Regions from separate parts of the Rhizobium sp. BK112 genome, predicted to be linked through region 2. Evidence: predicted binding sites of a transcription regulator. Region 2 holds the regulator's gene; the other holds the start of a gene.
What was found. Region 2 encodes PhoB, which activates phosphate uptake and scavenging genes when phosphate is short. Its sites were predicted from a motif close to TGTCATNNANCTGTCAT; they were not measured.
Positions count from the first base shown of each region.

Region 1: the regulator PhoB is predicted to act here: its motif matches at 3,940-3,956, upstream of FHT75_RS20160 (YdcH family protein).

Region 1 covers NZ_JACHYZ010000007.1:125,561-133,010, forward strand. The annotation lists gene FHT75_RS20135 (hypothetical protein) at 1-366, shown strand, start outside; gene FHT75_RS20140 (tetratricopeptide repeat protein) at 386-1,468, opposite strand; gene FHT75_RS20145 (thiamine phosphate synthase) at 1,479-2,132, opposite strand; gene FHT75_RS20150 (sulfite exporter TauE/SafE family protein) at 2,240-3,004, shown strand; gene FHT75_RS20155 (ArsR/SmtB family transcription factor) at 3,126-3,386, shown strand; gene FHT75_RS20160 (YdcH family protein) at 3,661-3,834, opposite strand; gene FHT75_RS20165 (YdcH family protein) at 4,063-4,266, shown strand; gene purE (5-(carboxyamino)imidazole ribonucleotide mutase) at 4,285-4,779, shown strand; gene FHT75_RS20175 (5-(carboxyamino)imidazole ribonucleotide synthase) at 4,776-5,852, shown strand; gene ykgO (type B 50S ribosomal protein L36) at 6,017-6,142, shown strand; gene FHT75_RS20185 (tetratricopeptide repeat protein) at 6,255-6,869, shown strand; gene FHT75_RS20190 (alpha/beta fold hydrolase) at 6,988-7,450, shown strand, end outside.
Region 2 covers NZ_JACHYZ010000004.1:71,890-79,339, forward strand. The annotation lists gene argF (ornithine carbamoyltransferase) at 1-700, opposite strand, end outside; gene FHT75_RS12985 (aspartate aminotransferase family protein) at 741-1,940, opposite strand; gene FHT75_RS12990 (GcrA family cell cycle regulator) at 2,364-2,897, shown strand; gene phoB (phosphate regulon transcriptional regulator PhoB) at 3,157-3,840, opposite strand; gene phoU (phosphate signaling complex protein PhoU) at 3,988-4,701, opposite strand; gene pstB (phosphate ABC transporter ATP-binding protein PstB) at 4,746-5,561, opposite strand; gene pstA (phosphate ABC transporter permease PstA) at 5,577-6,896, opposite strand; gene pstC (phosphate ABC transporter permease subunit PstC) at 6,893-7,450, opposite strand, start outside.

The DNA of each region.
Region 1 (7,450 bases), on a different contig from region 2:
CGCTCCGCGGCCAACGTGATGGAAGATGAACTGAAAGTGCTCGCCGAGAACGGCCGCGAGGTCGCCACGAAGATCAGCCTGCTGATCGGCAAGCTCGATTTCCAGCATGATCTCGGCGAAGTCCTTGGCCGCTGCGCCGATCTGCTCGAAGGCATCGCCGGCAGCGATATCGAAGATATCTCGGATCTCGCCGAGACGATCGCGCCGCTCGACCGCACGATCTTCAAGCACTACACGATGGTCCAGGAGCGCAGCATTCATCGCGACATCATCCCGGCGGCCGCGGACAGCGCTCCCGCCCCCGCCCCCACCGAGACCGCCAAAGCCGAAAACGACGAAGATCTGTTCGCCGACGCGCTTTTTTAAAGCGCGTCGCGTCGGGCCGCTATCGCCGCCGGAACTTATTGGCGGCCTCAATCGCCGCCTTCTGCTGATCGTCCTCGATACCGAGATAGAAATCCTCAAGCGACGGATCGGCAAGCCCGGCACGCCGAGACAGCACGTACCACTTCGCTGCCTCGATCGGATCGGGCGGCGTGCCGATGGCGTTGATGTAGAGATGGGCGAGCTTGTTCTGCGCCACGACATTGCCGCCATTGGCGGCAAGTTTCAGCCATTCGAAACCCTTGACGTAATCCTTCGGTCCGCCGACGCCATTGACGAGCCAGATGCCGAGATCGAGCTGGGCGGTGTCGAAGCCGGCGCGCGCCGCCCGCGCCATCCACTCGCGGGCGAGCTGCTTCTTTTCCTCCGGCAGGTCCTTCAGCGTCGCATAGATCTGCGCCACCGCATATTGCGAATCGGCAATGCCCTGCTCGGCCGATTTCTCGTAGAACGGCAGCGCAAGCTTCAGCCCCTTCTCGCCGGGATTGTCGGCGATGAGAAGCTGCGCCCAGTTGAACTCCGCTGAAGGATTGCCCGCCTCGGCCGCCTTGCGCATGTAGTCGTCGGCCTTGACCTTGTCACGCGGCACGCCCTGGCCTTCCATCAGGATCAGCGCATATTTAAACATGGCTGCCGCATCGCCGCCTTCGGCCGCCTTGCCATACCAGAAGGCGGCATTCTTCACGTCCTTCTTGACGCCGAGGCCCTGCGAGAGGATTTCGCCGATCAGCGTTTGCGCCGCCGGATCGCCGAGCTGGGCGCGCGGCAGCGCCTTGTCCATTGCCGTCAGGTAATAACCGCGCTGGAAGGCGCCGTAAGCCTCGTCGATCGGCCCCTTGTAATCCTTTTCCGGCGGCAGGTCCGGCAGCTTCGCGCCCATACGGTCGAACACGCCAACACCATCGGAGGGCTTGACATCCGGGCCAGTGGGCCGGTCGGTGCGGAAGGTCGATGCCGGCGCCGTGCCCGGCTGGCTGATGACGCTGTCCGGCGCCTGCGCCAAAGCGACGTCCGGCCCGGCAGCAACCAAGGCCGCCACGCTGGCAAGGGCAAATTTCAAAAGGCGGACGGGCGGGATCGGCATGAGGGCGATTTCAATCCTCAAACCGTGGCGCTTTTTCGTCAAGCAACGCGTTGATTTCGGCGACGATCGACGGCGCCCGGCCGGGCTCGCCGAAGACCGCCAGCCGCAGCGCCACGAACTCCGCTCCGGTCTCGGCAACGGCAAGCGCCGAGGCCGGATCGGTGCCGCCCATGACGATACAGGGAATCTCGATCATCGAGGCCCACCATTCGCCGAGCGCAAGGTTCTTCGGATGCGCCTCCGGCTTGATGTCGCCGTCGAGCTTGCCAAAAAAGATATAGTCCGGCCTGACTTCGCCGATCTCCAGCGCGTGGTGGCGGTCAGCCGCGTTGCCGCCGCCGATGATCAGCTTCGGCGCGTGTTTGTCGATCGCTTCCGAAAGCGCCTCAGCATTGCCGGAAAGATGCAGGCCATCGGCCTTCGCCCGGCCTGCGACGCGGCTGTCGCCTGAAATCAGCGCAGCCGCTCCGGCATCCTGGATCAGCGGCACCAGCTTTTCGGCATGTTTCTGGAAGGCGCCGTCGTCGAGCCCGTATTGCGGCACGATCACCGAAGCGACGTCGCCGCCCTTCAGCGCGTCGGCGACGATCTTTGCCTGTTCATCGGCATCGGCAATATCAGGTGCGATGAGCACAAGGCGGCAGCGGTTTTCCGGTTCGGTCATGAGGTCTTTCCGTTTCCGGCGAATTCCCCTTCGAAATGAGGGATCCGCACTCGTTTTGTGTGAGTAGTTCCGTTAGACGAGGCTTGCAAGAGGAGGACGTCGAAAGCATGCCGCAGGATTTGTCATTCTACTACGCCGCCGTGCCCGCGGTTCTGCTGGTGGGCCTCGCAAAGGGCGGCATGGGCGACGCTTTGTCGCTGATCGGCTTGCCTTTCCTCGCCCTCGTCGTCTCGCCGGTCGAAGCGGCAGCGATCTTGCTGCCGATCCTGGTCTTCATGGACATGATCTCGCTCGTCATCTGGCGCAAGCATGGCGACTGGGCGACGCTGAAGATCATGCTGCCGGGCGCAGTCTTCGGCATCGCGCTCGGCTGGGCGACCTCGGCGCTCGTTCCGGGCAGCATGCTGCGCATTGTCATCGGCGCGGTGACCATCCTCTTCTGCCTGCGCTATTTCTGGAATAATTTCGGCCCGGGCGCCGGCAAGGTGGTCCCGCCGCGCGGCCAGCGGCCGGTGGCCGCCAGCCTCTGGGGCACATTTTCCGGCTACGGCAGCTTCGTCGCCCATGCCGGCGGCGCGCCCTTCCAGATCTATGCCCTGCCGCTCAAATTGCAGCCACGCGAATATACCGGCACCAGCGTGCGCTTCTTTGCGATCCTCAACGCCATCAAGCTGATCCCCTATTTCGCGCTCGGCCAACTCGACACCCAGAACCTTGCGACCTCCGCGACGCTCCTGCCCTTCGCCCCGCTCGCCACCTTTGCCGGCGCATGGTGCGTGCGCCGCATGAGGCCACAGATCTTCTATCCCTTCATGTATGCGATGGCGCTGATCGCTGCCTTCCTGATCGTGCACGAGGGCCTTGGTTGGTGAAACCCTGGAGCGCCGCGCTTCTTTTGAGACGCGCGAGGAACGCTGCAGCACTTTGAATTGCCGCACGCTGCAATGCACAATTTCCTTGCTGGAGCGCCCGGTTTGACGTAGCGTTCCCGCCATGTCGAACACGGACCCTTTCTCTGCGATTGCCGATCCGAACCGGCGGTTTCTGCTGGAGGAACTGCGCCGCGCACCACGGACGGTCAATGAGCTCGCCGAGGGTCTGCCGATCAGCCGCCCCGCCGTTTCGCAACACCTGAAAGCGCTGTTGGACAGCAATCTTGTTTCGGTGACATCCGAAGGCACGAAGCGCATCTACGCGGTCAACAACCGCGGCTTCGACACGCTCAATTTATGGCTTGATCAATTCTGGGCCTGATGCACGTCACGCGTCTCTGAGGACGTTTTATCACTTTGAATTGCATAATTTTATCCCGAGCAGTTCCGCTTCAGGGTTAAATTATGCCGGCCGGAAACTCGACACGGATCATCAGCCCCTTTGAAGCTTGACGAACCAAAAGCGCCAGCCGCGATGCGGCGGGCATCGGACTGGCGCAAATCGAGTGTGTGATCACCGGTTCTTGCTGATTTTAGGCGGAATGGATGGATTTACCTCTTTGCGCAAGATGATCGTCCGGCGACCCTTGGGAAGATCAGTGGACGGATGACTTAAGACGCTGAATCTCGTCCTTGATGCGCAGCTTGCGGCGCTTGCATTCGGCAAGTTCCGTATCGGAAATAGAGGGAGATGTTCTGAGCGCGTGCAACTCCTCCTCGAGAGCAACATGCTTTTTCTGGAGTGACTCAAGATGAGCTTGAACAGTCATATGACCCTTCCTTCCTCTTACCCTCCCCGGCCAACATCGTCGGGGATCAAGGTGTCAACGGCGGGGACTGTGACATATTTTTGAAGGCTTGTCGAAGGCCAAAAGATGAAGACTGGATGGCAATTTCATGATCAAGACTAACTAGCCGTTACCTGTATTTGGTGATAGGAGCTTGCGGAAATCATCGGCAGATCGGACAACGTCCGAGCACGATAACGGGGATTGCATATGGCCGATCAGGAACAGGCGGAAATCAGGCTCACAGTGGCGCGTCTGCGCCAGGAGCATGAGGATTTCGACGCCGCGATCAACGCCATGATCCAGACCGGATGCGATGCTCTGCGGATCCAGCGTATGAAAAAGAAGAAGCTCGTCATCAAGGACAGGCTCTCCAAGCTGGAAGATCAGATCATCCCTGACATCATCGCCTGAGAGGGAATAGCAGCAACGATGACAGACAGACCGCCCGTCGCCATCATCATGGGCAGCCAGTCCGACTGGGAGACCATGAAGAACGCCGCCGACACGCTGGAGGCGCTTGAGATCCCTTACGATGCGCGCATCATTTCGGCGCACCGCACACCCGACCGGCTGGTCAATTTCGCCAAGGGAGCGCGGGCGGAGGGCTTCAAGGTCATCATCGCCGGCGCCGGCGGCGCTGCCCACCTGCCGGGTATGGCCGCATCGATGACGCCGCTGCCGGTCTTCGGCGTGCCGGTCCAGTCAAAGACCATGTCCGGCCAGGACAGCCTTCTTTCCATCGTGCAGATGCCGGCCGGCATTCCGGTGGGCACGCTCGCCATCGGCAAGGCCGGCGCGGTCAATGCCGCCCTTCTCGCCGCAGCCGTCCTTGCCCTTTCCGACGAAGAAATCGCCGACCGGCTCGACGAATGGCGCGAGCGCCAGAGTGCCGCCGTCGCCGAATACCCGATGGACGACCTATGACGGCAAGAACGATCGGCATAATCGGCGGCGGCCAGCTTGGCCGCATGCTGGCCATTGCCGCCGCCAGATTGAATTTTCGCACGATCATCCTCGAGCCGCAGGCGGACTGCCCGGCCGCCCAGCTCGCCAACCGGCAGATTACCGCCGCCTATGACGATCCGGCGGCACTCGCCGAACTCGCTGATATCTGCGATGTCGTCACCTACGAATTCGAGAACGTGCCCGTCGCAGCTGCCGAGACGCTCTCGGCGAGCGTGTCCGTCTATCCGCCGCCGAAGGCACTGGAAGCCGCCCAGGACCGCCTCGTCGAAAAGCGCTTTCTCAATGGCTGCGGCATATCGACCGCCCGCTTCCATGCGGTCGACAGCCAGGCCGATCTCGAGATGGCACTGAAGGATTTCGGCGGTCAGGGCGTGCTGAAGACGCGCCGTCTCGGTTATGACGGCAAGGGCCAGATGGTTTTCCGCTCCGTGGCCGACAGCGCAGATGGCGCCTATGCCGCGCTCGGCGGCGTGCCACTCATCCTCGAAAGTTTCGTCGCCTTCGAGCGCGAGGTCTCGATCATCGCCGCGCGGGCCACCGACGGCACGGTCGTCTGCTTCGATCCCGCCGAGAATGTCCACCGCAGCGGCATCCTTCACACCTCGACGGTTCCCGCTACGATCTCGCCAGCGACGGCGGATATTGCGCGCCGATCGGCCGAAAAGATCCTCGCCGCCTTGAACTATGTCGGCGTCATCGGCATCGAATTCTTCGTGCTGCGCGACGGTGGTCTGATCGCCAACGAGATGGCGCCGCGTGTCCACAACTCCGGTCACTGGACGGAAGCCGCCTGCGTCGTCAGCCAGTTCGAGCAGCATATCCGCGCCGTCGCCGGCCTGCCGCTCGGCAATGGCGAGCGTCATTCCGACTGCGTCATGCAGAACCTGATCGGCGACGATATCCTTGCCGTTCCCGACTGGTTGCAGCGTCCCGATACGCTGGTTCATCTCTATGGCAAGACCGAGTGGCGCTCCGGCCGCAAGATGGGCCACGTCACCACCTTGACGCCGAAATCACCGGTTTCGGCTTGAGAAAACACCGCGACGCCTTGGGAAAAACACCTTCATGCGGTTGACATGGAAAAGGTGAAGAGGTATCTGCTCCCCCACCTAAAGAGCGCGCCCGATGGCGCGCTTTTGATTGTTAAAGATACGGGCGAATGTGAATTCCCCCATAGAGATCGCGGATCAGAAAAATGAAGATCAAGAATTCGCTCAAGTCGCTCAAGGCTCGTCACCGTGACAACCGTCTGGTTCGCCGCAAGGGCCGCATCTACATCATCAACAAGCTGAACCCGCGCTACAAGGCTCGTCAGGGCTGATTTCGCGCATCCGGATCGCCGCGCCGCGTGAGCTTGCGCCGGCGGATATATCCGGTGGGTCACTATGGTGATCACGTCAAATTTGTTTGATCTTCGGCGTTGGCGGGCTAATATGTCCGCCATGCGCTTTTTTGCTTTGACATCAGCGGCGCTGCCGCTCGCCCTCATTCTCCTCTCCGCCACTTTTCCGGCCACCGCCGCGGAAAAGGACGTCATCGTCGAACAGACGGATGTCAGCAGTTCGCCGAAGCAGCACCTCGACCAGCTCTTCAGCCAGTTGAAGCGTGAGCGCGACCCCGACAAGGCCAGCAGCATCGCCAATGAAATCCGCATGGAATGGAACGATTCCGGCAGCGCCACCATCAATCTGCTGATGCAGTGGGCCGACAAGGCGATCGAGGAAAAGCGCAATCCGGCTGCCCTCGACTTCCTCGACGAGGCGATCGCGCTGAAGCCCGATTATGCCGAAAGCTGGAACCGCCGCGCCACGCTGAATTTCGTCATGGGCAATTATCGCAAGTCGATGTCCGACATCGAACGTGTGCTCGATCTCGAGCCGCGCCATTTCGGCGCACTCTCCGGCATGGCGGCGATTCTTAGCAATTCCGGCAACGACCAACTGACCTTGAAGGCCTGGGAGCGTTTCCTCGATGTCTATCCCGCCGAACGCACCGCGCAGGAACAGGTCAACACGCTTGCCGAAAAACTCGCCGGCAACCGCACCTGATTCCCGGGCTGACATCTTGACGTCGGATCACGTCGCGCAATTTTAGAATATAGAGGGAATGATGTAGCGGTTTGTTCGCCCGCAGCTCATCCCGCAACTGTCGCTCGTTGTTAACATCATGCTTGCAGAAGTTTCCGCTCTTCTCGCCCCGCTCGCCGCCGCCATCGGTTACTCATCCTATAAGGCGCGGCAATTCGAACACGCCTATCCCAATATCGGCGAACTGACGGATGTCGGCGGCTACTGCATGAATGCCGTCCACATCAAGCGTCCCGAAAATGCGGATCTGCCGCCGCTTGTCTTCATTCATGGCGCCAGCGGCAATCTGCTCGACCAGGTCGTCGCCTTTCACGCAGCACTCGAAGGCCGGGCGGAAATGCTGTTCGTTGATCGTCCCGGTCATGGTTATTCCGAGCGCGGCGGCCCTGAGAACGCCGTTCCCTCCGGCCAGGCCGATGCGATCGCCAGGCTGATGGAAAAGCGCGGCATCGAGAAGGCGATCATTGTCGGCCATTCCTTCGGCGGCGCGATCACCGCCGCCTTCGGCCTGCGCCATCCCGATAAGACATCAGGCCTGCTGT
Region 2 (7,450 bases):
GGGCCCGATGTTCCTGATTCATGGAGACCCAGGTATCGGTCACCACGCAATCGACGCCGGCGACCGCACGGTCGGCATCATGGCAGAGCATGATTTCGGCGCCCTCATTGCGGGCCCAGTTCAGATAGTGATCCTTGGGCTCCGAGCCAAGGGGCACGGCCATGTTCATGCGATAGCCGAAGCGCGCAGCCCCTTCGACCAGCGAATGCAGCACATTGTTGCCGTCGCCGGTCCAGGCGATGGTCTTGCCCTTGATCGGGCCGCGATGCTCTTCGAAGGTCATGATATCGGCCATGATCTGGCAGGGATGGGTGTCATCCGTCAGCGCATTGATCACGGGCACAGTCGCGTGCTCGGCAAGCTCCAGCAGCCTGGAATGCTCGGTGGTGCGGATCATGATCGCATCGACATAACGCGATAGCACCTTGGCGGTGTCGCCGATCGTCTCGGCGCGGCCGAGCTGCATCTCGGTGCCTGACAGGAACAGCGTTTCGCCGCCGAGCTGGCGCATGCCGACATCGAAGGAGACGCGGGTGCGCGTCGACGGCTTCTCGAAGATCATCGCCAGCATCTTGCCGGCGAGCGGCTTGTCGCCCGTGCCGGCCTTGAAGGCCTGCTTGCGGGCGAGCGCATCGTTCATGATGGTTCTGAGATCGGCTGACGTGACCGCCGAAAGATCGAGGAAATGTTTAGGAGCCATAGTCTTCTTACCTGTGCTGCGCCCGCAGGCGGCAATCCCTTCAAGCCGTCTTCTTGACCTTGGAGGCGCGAATGCTCTCGGCAGCGCGCTCGATGCGGGCAAGGCCCTCGCGGGCTTCCTCGGCGGTGACCACGAGGGGCGGAAGAAGGCGGATGACATTGTCGCCGGCGGGCACGCCGAGCAGATGGGCGGCGCGGATCGCCTGCAGCAGTTCGGCCGAGGGAATGGCCGCCTTGACGCCGAGCAACAGCCCCTCGCCTCTGATATCCTCGATCACATCGGGATAACGGTCCTTCAGCGAAGCCAGGCCCTGGCGGAAGACAAGTGCGACGTCGCGCACCTGCTGGAGGAAGCCATCGGCGAGAATGATGTCGAGCACGGCGCTGCCGACGGCCATGGCGAGCGGATTGCCGCCATAGGTCGAGCCGTGCGTGCCGGCCTTCATGCCGGAGGCAGCCTCTGCAGTGGCAAGGCAGGCGCCGAGCGGGAAACCGCCGCCGATGCCCTTGGCGACCGCCATGATGTCGGGGGTGACGCCCGACCATTCATGGGCGAAGAGCCTGCCGGTGCGCCCGACGCCGGTCTGGACCTCGTCGAGGATCAGCAGCAGGCCATTTTCGTCGCAGATCTGGCGAAGCGCCTTCATGAATTCGGGGGTGGCCGGACGCACGCCGCCCTCGCCCTGCACCGGCTCGATGAGAATTCCGGCGGTGGCATCGGTGATCGCGGCGCGCACCGCTTCGATGTCGCCGAAAGCCACCTGATCGAAACCGGGCGCCTTGGGGCCGAAGCCCTCAAGATATTTCTCCTGGCCGCCGGCGGCGATCGTCGCCAGCGTCCGGCCGTGAAAGGCGCCCTCGAAGGTGATGATATGGAAGCGCTCGGGATGACCCTTGGAATACTGATAACGGCGCGCCGTCTTGATCGCGCATTCGAGCGCCTCGGCGCCCGAATTGGTGAAGAACACCTTGTCGGCAAAGGTGGCGTCGGTCAGCCGTTTGGCCAGACGCTCCTGGCCGGGGATCTCATAGATGTTGGAGAGATGCCAGACCTTGTCGGCCTGCTCCTTCAGCGCGCCGACCACATGCGGATTGCTGTGGCCGACCGAAGTGACGGCGACGCCGGCGCCGAAATCGAGATATCGCTCGCCGCTTTCGGTGATCAGCCACACGCCCTCGCCTCGCTCGAACCGCAACGGGGCACGAGAATAGGTGTCATAAAGCGGCGCGGCTTCAGCCATAGCGCGATCTCCCATCGATGTTATCAAGCTCCGGACTCCGGCTAAGAAAACCAGGCCCGAAAAATCAAAAATGCCGCCTTGCGGCGGCGACTGGCACTATTTCCTTTTCGCGCTGCAATGTCAACAAAACTGCGCCCTTAGCGCATGCAGCAAGCTTGTACAGCAGCATTATCCGTCCTCAACAGGCATTATTGCAGAAATGCCACGCCGGGGCAGCAAGTTGGGGAAAACTTGAAATTCGATTCATCCGGATTCATGCGACTCTTGTCACGGAGTCAGCCTCACACTAGGTTAAAGTTCAATTACTAGACTGCATGCGGCGGAACTAGTCACCAAAATTGATCAAGCGTTTCTTGTTTCGGAGCCTTCCGGGACAACGGTGAGGGATTCTGCCATCACCAACGCAAAAGGTGGAGACAGGGCATGAACTGGACAGACGAGCGGGTCGAGAAACTCAAGAAGCTCTGGGCCGAAGGACTGAGCGCCAGCCAGATCGCGGCACAACTTGGTGGCGTCAGCAGAAACGCGGTCATCGGCAAGGTGCATCGGCTGAGCCTCCCCGGCCGTGCCAAGGCCGGCGGTACCGCCAATGCCGCCCGAACGCCGAAACGCAATACTTCTGCGCCGCGCGCGCCGAACTACGCCTCACGGGTCGCCACTCGCACCGTTACCCGCCAGCAGGGCGCGACGATGCTGAAGGAAGAGATCGAGATCGAAACGATCGAGGAAATGGAATACGTGCCGAGAGGCAACGTGGTCGTTCCGATTTCCCGACGCCTCGGCCTGACGGAACTGACCGAACGCACCTGCAAGTGGCCGGTCGGCGATCCGCTGAAGGATGACTTCCACTTCTGCGGCTGCGAATCCCCCGACAATTCGCCCTATTGCAGCTATCACCAGAAGCTTGCCTACCAGCCGGTCAACGAACGCCGCCGGGCAGCAGCGCGGGCCAGCTGAGCGGGTAACATCGCCGCACATGAGAAACGGGCCGACTGGCCCGTTTTTTTGTAGTTATTGGTTCGCGCGGATGGCTGCCCCTCATCCGCCTGCCGGCACCTTCTCTCCGCTTGCGGGGCGAAGGGGATATGCCCGACCTCTCCGTTCCCCGCTGACCTCTCGCAGGGCACGTGCCCTCGCCCCGTTTTACGGGGAGAGGGTTAGGGTGAGGGGCAGACGCTAGCTCGAGCGACGTTGTCAGCAATCAGAATGGAGGCCCTCAGGCTTCCATCGAATAACCGGCACCGCGGACGGTGCGGATGACGTCCTGCATGTTGGAGAAATTCAGCGCCTTGCGCAGGCGGCCGACATGGACGTCGACGGTGCGTTCGTCGACATAGATATCGTGGCCCCAGACGCCGTCGAGAAGCTGCGAGCGGGAGAAGACCCGGCCCGGCGACGACATCAGGAATTCCAGCAGGCGGAATTCGGTGGGGCCGAGGCGGACTTCGCGGGTCTTGCGATGGACCCGGTGGGTTTCACGGTCGAGCTCGATATCGCCGCATTTCAGCACCGTCGACAGCACCTCGGGACGGGCGCGGCGCAGCATCGCCTTGACGCGGGCGACGAGCTCGGGGGTCGAGAAGGGCTTGACGACATAATCGTCGGCACCCGTCGAAAGCCCGCGGACGCGTTCGCTCTCTTCGCCGCGCGCCGTCAGCATGATGATCGGCAGGCGCTCGGTTTCCGGCCGCATGCGCAGGCGCCGGCAGAGTTCGATGCCGGAGACGCCAGGCAGCATCCAATCGAGGATGAGCAGATCGGGCGTGCGCTCCTGAAGCCGCATTTCGGCTTCGTCGCCACGAAGGATGGTATCGACCTCGAAGCCTTCCGCTTCGAGATTGTAGCGAAGAAGCACGCTCAGGGCTTCCTCGTCTTCAACAACTGCAACTCTCGGGATCATGCGTGTCGGTCTCCTCGCGCATGATCCTTGAACCGGGGATGGTTCAAGCAATGCATCCTGCGCAAATTCAGAATTGGCTGCGACCTCTTTGCGCGCCCCGGATGGGCGCGCACGCAAGCTTCTAGCCCGGCCGTCCGGCCCGGGCGGTTATTCGGTTACCGCGCCGACGGTGTTGGCGCTGTCGTCTTTCGGACGATCGCCTTCCGGCTGCGCACCTGTCGCCATGTAAAAGATCGTCTCGGCGATGTTGGTGGCGTGGTCGCCGATGCGCTCGATGTTCTTGGCGCAGAAGAGAAGATGCGTGCAGCTGGTGATGTTGCGCGGATCTTCCATCATGTAGGTCAGGAGCTCGCGAAACAGCGAGGTGTACATCGCGTCGATCTCGTTGTCGCGTTCGCGGATCGCGTTCGCCTTGTCGGCGGAGCGATTGGTGTAGACATCGAGCACTTCCTTGAGCTGGACGAGCGCCAGTTCGGAGAGATGCTCGAGGCCGCGGGCGAGCTTGCGGGGAACGCCGGTGCTTTGGACGGCGATGACGCGTTTGGCGGTGTTCTTGCCGAGGTCGCCGACGCGTTCGAGATCGGCGGCGATGCGGATCGAGCCCATGATTTCGCGCAGGTCCGCGGCCATCGGCTGACGGCGGGCGATGGTGACGATCGCCTTGTCGCCGATTTCGCGTTCGGCGTGATCGAGGATCACATCGTCGGAGATGACCTTCTGCGCCAGCGCGGTATCGCCGTTGACCAGCGCCCGCACGGCTTCGGCGACCATCTGCTCGGCCAGGCCGCCCATTTCGGAAATCCGCCTGGACAGGAACTTCAGATCATCATCATAGGCAGAATAAATATGTGTCGATGCCATGGGGCTTTATCCTCGAATAACGGAAAGGCTTGGTGACGCCAGGATCAGCCGAAGCGACCCATGATGTAATCCTGGGTGCGCGGATCGTCCGGATTGGTGAACATCTTGTCGGTGTCGTTCTCCTCGACGAGATTGCCGAGGTGGAACATGGCGGTGCGCTGCGAGACGCGCGCGGCCTGCTGCATGGAGTGGGTAACGATGACGATTGTGTAGTTCTCGCGCAGCTCGTGGATCAGTTCCTCGACCTTGGCTGTGGCGATCGGATCGAGCGCCGAGCAGGGCTCGTCCATCAGGATGACCTCAGGGCTGACGGCGACGGCACGGGCAATGCAGAGGCGCTGCTGCTGACCGCCGGACAGGCCGGTGCCGGATTCATGCACGCGGTCCTTGACCTCGTTCCAGAGGCCGGCGCGCTGCAGGCTGGTCTCGACGATCTGGTCGAGATCGGCCTTCGACTTGGCCAGGCCATGGATGCGCGGGCCGTAGGAGACGTTTTCGTAGATCGTCTTCGGAAACGGGTTCGGCTTCTGGAAGACCATGCCGACGCGGGCGCGAAGTTCGACGACGTCGATATCCGGATCATAGATATCGTCGGTATCGAGCGTGATCTTGCCGGTGACGCGGCATCCGTCGATCGTGTCGTTCATGCGGTTGAGGCTCCGCAGGAAGGTCGACTTGCCGCAGCCGGACGGGCCGATCAGGGCGGTTACGGTGTTTTCGCGGATGTTCAGGTTCACATCGAAAAGCGCGCGCTTTTCGCCGTAGTAAACCGAGACATCCTTTCCGATCATCTTATACGGGACGTTGCTCATCTTGTGATCCAGCGCCTTTTCAACTGCAGCTTCCGTCAACATGTTCATGATGTTTAACTCCGTTTACCAGCGGCGCTCGAAGCGACGACGCAAGAGGATGGCGCCCATGTTCATGACGATCAGGAACAGGAGCAGAACGATGATGGCACCCGAAGTACGCTCGACGAAGGCACGTTCGGCCTCGTTGGCCCACATATAGACCTGTACGGGCAGAGCCGTCGAGGGATCGAGCGGCGTCGTTGGCGCGTTGGCGACGAAGGCGACCATGCCGATCAGGAGCAGCGGCGCGGTTTCGCCGAGCGCATGCGCCAGGCCGATGATCGTGCCGGTGAGGATGCCGGGCATGGCGAGCGGCAGAACGTGGTGGAACACCATCTGCATCTTGGAAGCGCCGAGGCCGAGGGCTGCGGCGCGGATCGACGGCGGCACGGCGCGAAGAGCGGCACGCGTGGCGATGATGATCGTCGGCAGGGTCATCAGCGTCAGCACCAGGCCGCCGACCAGCGACGCCGAGCGCGGCAGGCCGATGAAGTTGATGAAGACGGACAGACCGAGCAGACCGTAGACGATCGAGGGAACCGCGGCGAGGTTGTTGATGTTGACCTCGATCAGGTCCGTCAGCTTGTTCTTCGGCGCAAACTCCTCGAGATAGATCGAGGCGGCGACGCCGATCGGCAGCGACAGCACCAGCACGATCAGCATCAGGTAGAGCGAGCCGATGAGGGCGACGCCAAGGCCTGCGGCCTCCGGACGGCTGGAGTTGCCGTTGACGAAGAGGCCGGTGTTGAACTGCTTGTGAAGAGCGCCGCTCGCCTTCAGCTCGTTCATCCAGCCAACCTGCTTGTCGTTGACCTTGCGGTTCTTCTCATCGACCGAAAGATCGATCTGGCCCTTGTTGGCGCTGTCGACATTGGCGTCGGCAAGCACCGTGACATTGACCGTCTTGCCGATGATCGACGGGTCTGACATGACCATGTCGCGCAGCTGGATCGGGGCGCTCTTCGACAGCATGGCCGAGGCATCGCGCACATCAGGGCGACTTGCGGCATTGATGTTCAACTGCTTGACGATCGCGTCGCGCAGGAGAACCGGATAGTTGGCGGCGATCAGCACCGAAGGGTCGGTCGCACGCTTGTTGTTCGGGTCGATCGTCTTCTCGGCGAATTCGATCGGCAAGGTGATCGCCGTCTGCTGGAAGGCGGTGTAGCCCTTGCCGATCACCGTCCACAGCAGGATGAAGAGGAAGACGAGACCGAAGGTGATGGCGGCAATGCCATAGGCCTGGAACCGGCGCTCGGCGGCATAGCGGCGCTTGATGCCGATATCGCGGCGCGGTGGCGCCTTGGAAACGGTGACGCCGGCGGGAGAAACAATATCCGTCATTCGTACTGCTCCCGGTATTTGCGCACGATGTAGAGCGCATAGATGTTGAGGCAAAGCGTGATGCAGAACAGCGTGATGCCAAGGGCAAAGGCAACCAGGGTCTGCGGCGAAGTGAACTCGAGGTCGCCGGTCAGCTGGTTGACGATCTTGACGGTCACCGTCGTCATCGGCTCGAAGGGGTTGATCTGGATGCGGGCGGCAACACCGGCGGCCAGCACGACGATCATGGTTTCGCCGATGGCGCGCGAGGCGGTCATCAGCAATGCGCCGACGATGCCGGGAAGGGCTGCCGGCAAGACGACTTTCTTGATGGTTTCGGAGCGGGTGGCGCCAAGACCGAGCGAACCGTCACGCAGGGCCCGCGGCACGGCGGTGATGATGTCGTCTGACAGCGAGGAGACGTAGGGGATCAGCATGATGCCCATGACGATGCCGGCCGTCAGAACGCTCTGCGCCTGGATGAAATTCGAATAGCTGCCGGACAAAAGACCGCTGATCTGGGCGGAGAAATCGCGCAGGAACGGGCCGACGGTGACGAGCGCGAAGAAGCCGTA